2 linked regions of the Lujinxingia sediminis genome follow. Each later gene encodes a partner of the first gene's protein in a complex. Links are inferred from orthologs where the notes say so. Each region holds a gene or a part of one and is shown in the gene's direction. Other genes may lie near its edges.

What was found.
Region 2: the proteins of prfA (region 1) and prmC are in contact, whole or in part, in a crystal structure (PDB 2B3T), measured with the Escherichia coli proteins. The link is inferred for Lujinxingia sediminis from one-to-one orthologs.

What each region holds. Positions count from the first base shown.
Region 1 is NZ_SADD01000002.1:387,159-389,972, forward strand. It holds prfA (peptide chain release factor 1), read left to right. Parts: upstream 1-780; coding sequence 781-1,848; downstream 1,849-2,814. Other genes in the region: rho (transcription termination factor Rho), read left to right, coding at 1-674; EA187_RS07195 (hypothetical protein), read right to left, coding at 1,873-2,814. UniProt on the Escherichia coli protein: Peptide chain release factor 1 directs the termination of translation in response to the peptide chain termination codons UAG and UAA.
Region 2 is NZ_SADD01000006.1:34,010-36,757, reverse strand. It holds prmC (peptide chain release factor N(5)-glutamine methyltransferase), read left to right. Parts: upstream 1-800; coding sequence 801-1,697; downstream 1,698-2,748. Other genes in the region: EA187_RS11780 (class I SAM-dependent methyltransferase), read left to right, coding at 2,251-2,748; EA187_RS11785 ((2Fe-2S) ferredoxin domain-containing protein), read left to right, coding at 1,718-2,044; rpoZ (DNA-directed RNA polymerase subunit omega), read right to left, coding at 286-540; EA187_RS11800 (hypothetical protein), read left to right, coding at 1-238. UniProt on the Escherichia coli protein: Methylates the class 1 translation termination release factors RF1/PrfA and RF2/PrfB on the glutamine residue of the universally conserved GGQ motif, i.e. on 'Gln-235' in RF1 and on 'Gln-252' in RF2.

The sequences.
Region 1 (2,814 bases):
TCGGCGACAACCACCCCGACGTGGTTCTCATCGTGCTGCTCATCGATGAGCGTCCCGAAGAGGTCACCGACATGCAGCGCTCGGTGCGCGGCGAAGTTGTGTCGTCGACCTTCGACGAGCCGGCCCAGCGCCACGTGCAGGTCGCCGAGATGGTCATCGAGAAGGCCAAGCGCCTGGTCGAACACAAGCGCGACGTCGTTATCCTCCTCGACTCCATCACCCGTCTGGCCCGCGCCTACAACACGGTGGTGCCCCCCTCCGGCAAGATCCTCTCCGGTGGTGTCGACTCCAACGCCCTGCACAAGCCCAAGCGCTTCTTCGGCGCGGCCCGTAACATCGAAGAGGGCGGCAGCCTCACCATCATCGCCACCGCGCTTATCGACACCGGTAGCCGCATGGACGAGGTCATCTTCGAAGAGTTCAAGGGCACCGGTAACTCCGAGCTGCACCTGGACCGCAAGCTCATGGAGAAGCGCATCTTCCCCTGCCTGGACATCAACCGCTCGGGCACGCGCAAAGAAGAGCTGCTTATGGAAGACAGCCAGCTCAACCGCGTCTGGATTCTGCGCCAGCTTCTGCACCCGCTCAACGTGGTCGACTCGATGGAGTTCCTCATCGACAAGCTCGGCAAGACCGACTCCAACGCCGACTTCCTCCAGTCGATGAGCGGCTGATCCTTGACGTAACCCCCTGAGAACGCCCCGGAGCTTCTGTGCTCCGGGGCGTTCTCATTGCACTGACCTCCCCCCCTCTCTGATTGTTGGGCCTGAGCCGAATCCCATGTTCGAAAAACTCAAAGAAGTCGAGGCGCGCTACCACCAGCTCAACAGCCAGCTGGCCGACCCCGAGGTTGCCTCCGACCCCAACACCTTTCGAAAGATCGCCAAAGAGCAGGCGCTTCTCCAGGAGGTGGTCACCACCTTCCAGCGCTACCAGAGCGTCGAAGACGAGATCGCCGAGAACCGCGAGCTCCTCTTAGAAGATGATGATGACGCTATTAAACAGATGGCCAAAGTCGAGCTTGAGCGCCTCAATCCCGAGCTTGAGGCGCTGGCTCAGACGCTCAAACGCCTGCTGCTTCCCCGCGATCCTCTTGACGACAAAAACACCTACCTGGAGATTCGCGCTGGGACCGGTGGCGACGAGGCGGCGCTCTTCGCTGCCGACCTCTTTCGCATGTACGCGCGTTATGCGGAACGACTGGGCTGGAAGATCGAGATCGTCTCCACCAATGAGACGGATCGCGGAGGCTTTCGCGAGGTCATTGCGCTGATTGAGGGCGATAGCGTCTACAGCCGCCTCAAGTTTGAAGCCGGCACCCACCGCGTCCAGCGCGTGCCCGACACCGAGAGCCAGGGCCGCATTCACACCTCGGCGGTCACCGTAGCGGTGCTGCCGGAGGCGGACGACGTGGAGATCAACATCCAGGACAACGATCTCAAGATCGACGTCTACCGCTCCTCCGGCCCCGGCGGGCAGTCGGTCAATACCACCGACTCTGCGGTGCGCATCACGCACCTGCCCACCGGGCTTGTGGTGATCTGCCAGGATGAGAAGAGCCAGCATAAAAACCGCGCCAAAGCCCTGCGTGTGCTCCAGGCGCGGCTTCTGGAGCGGGAGCGCGAGGAGCAACGCCAGGAGATCGAGGCCGAGCGTCGCGGTCAGGTGGGCTCCGGCGACCGGTCCGAGCGCATCCGTACCTACAACTTCCCCCAGTCGCGCATTACCGATCACCGCATCGGCTTTACCACCCACCGCCTCGATGAAGTCTTGAGCGGAAACGTCGATGAGCTCATCGATCCGCTCATCGCGCACCATCAAGCTGAAGCGCTGCAGAACCTGGAGTAAGAAGCGCGGAGCCGGTCGCCGACGCTACTCCAGGCGACGTTTGATGCGGCCGCTGCTGCCGTCTTCAGCCTCGATGCGACCGGCCCAGGACACGCGCAGCTGCGAGCTTTTTTCGACCCCGGCGCGGTTGTCGACCATCGCCTCGGGCCAGCGCACATCGAGGATGAGCGGAAAGCTCGCCAGGGCCTCCTGGTTGCCCAGGCAAACCCCTCCGCCGGCCTCCCCGGCGACGTTCTCGGCGATCTTCACGTCTTCAATCACCACGCGAAACGGAAGCTCATAGCCCGGCTCACCGATGCGTTCGGCCAGCTCCCGATCCGGGACGCTGACGGCCAGCACCCCGCCGCCGCACTCGCCGGCGCGGTTCTTAAAGAGGCTGCAGCCCAGCATCACCTTCACGCTGGCGTTGATCGCGGCGATTCCGCCTCCGCCGCCAGCGGCCTGATTGGTGCTAAACACCACCGACTCAAACTTCGCCTGCCCGCCGCCGCGTACCAGCACCCCGCCGCCATGACCATCGCCGGCGCGGTTCTGACTGACCTCGCCACCGTCCACCTGCAGCATCGCGCGGCCCACAGCGGCGAGTCCGCCGCCATGTTCGGTGGCCAGGTTGTTGAGCACAGCCACATCATGTGATTTCACCAGCGCGGCCTTGCCATCGCGCCCGATCGCCACAATCCCCCCGCCCAACTCGGCGCGATTCTCAAAGATCATGCAGCGCCGCTCTCCGGTGGCTCGAATGACAAGACGCCCGCCCATCACTGCGATCGCCCCGCCGGCACCGCGCGCATCATTGCCATCAAACACCGTATCGACCACCCGGGCCAGCCCACCATCGAGCCCCAGCGCTCCTCCCCAGCCCCGGGTTGTCTCGCTGTCTTCCGACCCGCCAATGGCTCCCAGCGCGCGGTTGCGCTGCATCATGCAACGCTCCACCACAAGCGGTTTGGCGAGCTCTTCTGCCCA
Region 2 (2,748 bases), on another replicon or contig:
CTACAGCCGCCTGGGCGAACTGATGGCCTACAAACAACCCGGCGGCGCTTTTCATATCATCTTCGAAGAGCTCACCCGCTGCTTTGACAGCGTGGTCGACGCCTTTCGGCTGCTCTCCCGGCACCGCCAACCTGACCATGAGCGCCTGCTGCTTCGTTTTTTACGTGGAAGCGAGCTCAACGTCGACGACTGGCGCCTGCTCGGCGGGCTCCCCGGTCGAGACACCGGCAAAGCCTGAACGTCATGCGGCGAGGAGCCTTAGATCACTCCTCGCCGCAAACCTGCTTAGCCTTTCTCGGCCTGCTCGGCGGCCAGCTCGTCGTGCCCCAGCGCCTTGGAGAGCTTGCGCTTGCTCTTCTCATCAAAGCGCACGAAACCCGCGCCGATCTCGCGCAGCGAGTGCACCGCCTCTTTGTTCGACGAGGGGAAGATGCGGTCGTTGCTGCGACGCAGCTCACGCGCACGCTGGGTGGCAAGCATCACCAGCGCGAATCGGTTTTCAATATGCTCAAGGCAGTCTTCAACGGTAACGCGAGCCATATGCACTCCTTCAAAGATCGTAAAACGATCAAACTTGAATCATTCGGGATACCACTAACGCTCCGCACCCGAGGTATGAGGGTGATGCGCGGCGCTTGACAGACGCGCATCACGCGCACCGATCCGGGCGAACCTTAAGCCCGAGGTCGAATCACGTCAAGCTCTCAGCCTTTTCAGCCGCGCCGATCTCGACTATCAGGAGGGCCGCAAACGACGTGCCCCTTCGGGCCTGACTCCCCCCTTCTGCGCGACAGTATCCTATGAGCACCTCCGAGAAACTCGGCCCCCCCTGGACCATCCTCAAGATCTTGCGCTGGACCACCGACTTCCTCGGTGAGCGCGGCATCGACTCACCGCGGGTCGACGCCGAGGTGCTGCTCTCGTACGCGTTGGATCTTCCGCGGATTCAGCTCTATGCCCAGTTCGACCGCCCGCTGATCGAGAGCGAACTGGCTACCTACCGCGCCATGATCAAGCGCCGCGCCACCGGCGAACCGGTAGCTTACATCACTGGCGAGCGTGACTTCTGGAGCATCACGCTCAAAACGGATGCCCGCGCGCTGATTCCCCGTCCCGATACCGAGACGCTGGTGGAGGCCGCGCTCAAACGTCTTCCGGAGGCCGATGAGGGCACGCGGCTGCGCGTGGCTGACATCGGAACCGGCACCGGGGCCATCGCACTGGCACTGGCCAGCGAACGCCCCGATCTGGACCTCGCCGCCACCGACCTCGCCAGACCCACCCTCGAACTCGCAAAAGAAAACGCAGACGCCCTGGACCTTTCCGATCGCGTGTCGTTCTTCCAGGGCGATCTGCTCGATGCGCTCCCCGCCGAGTGGCATACGCTCGATATGCTGGTGAGCAACCCGCCTTATATCGGCACTGCGGAGCGCGAGCAGCTGATGCGCGATGTGCGCGACTTTGAACCCGAGGGCGCCTTATTCTCCGGAGAGGACGGCCTCGATATCGTGCGGCGCCTGATCCCGGCAAGTTTCGATGCTCTTAAGCCGGGCGCTTTTCTTCTCCTCGAGATCGGATACCGCCAGGGGTCAGCGGTCAGCGAGCTTTTAGAAGACGCCGGTTTTGAGGAGATTGCGATTCTACCCGATCTGGCCGGACACGACCGCGTCGCTCGCGCGCGCCGTCCCGAGGCCTGATCTCGACCCCGTTGTTCGCCATGAAGCCTGTCGACACCTCCTTTTGCCTTGCTCACCTGCTGGTTTGCGTCAACCAACGTCATAAGTCTGCTCTGCCCAGCTGCGCCAGCGGTGACGCCGAGGCCATCTACCAGAAGTTGCGCGGCTGGATTGAAGCCCACGGCATGCTCTCCCGCATCTGGATCACCCGCACCGAATGCCTGGGCTGGTGCCACGTTGATGGCGGCACGGTCGCCATCTACCCCCAGAATATCTGGGTGCGCGCCATGACCCTCGACGACTGCGACGCCCTGATCGAAGAGCATCTCCAGCCTCTCCTGAGCCACGGCCGGCCGCGCAAACCCTGAGCACCGACCGACGAGCGGTCAGCTGCACTTGACGCAATGCGTCAACACCTTGTCTTATAGCGGCCGGGAGTTATGCTTCTGCGCCGTATGTCGACGTATATGGGCGATACCTCTCCCCGGCCAGCTGCACGCTGGCTGAGCCCGGCGCGACCACATCGCCTAATTTGACTTGCTGATGAGCTGGATCGACGCAAAGGTTTTGACCCATGGCCAAGAAAAAAGAAGACGTCCTCAATGAGCTGACCCGCGTACGTTTTGTAGGTCCCGCGCTGGCTGATGAGCTCTACTCTGACCACGGCGTGCGCGATCTTCCGGCGCTCCTCAAACTGGCCCGCGAGGGCGGCTTAACCGAGCTCAACGGCGTCGGTGCCAAAAAAGCTGCCACGATCCTCAGCAGCGTCCAGCGTCTGGTCGACCGCGAGGCCGCTCCCTCGCCATCACGCGCCAACGCAAAGAAAACGAGCTCCCCCGAAAAAGCTCAGCCGAAAAAAGCCGAAGCGAAGAAGGCCGAAGCGAAGAAGGCCGAAGCGAAGAAAGCCGAAGCGAAGAAGGCCGAAGCGAAGAAGGCCGAAGCGAAGAAGGCCGAAGCGAAGAAAGCCGAAGCGAAGAAAGCCGAAGCGAAGAAAGCACCGATCACTGACGTCGTCGAGAACATCACTCCCGGGAAAGCTTCCGACGAGAGCACCAAAGCCAGCGCCACCGGA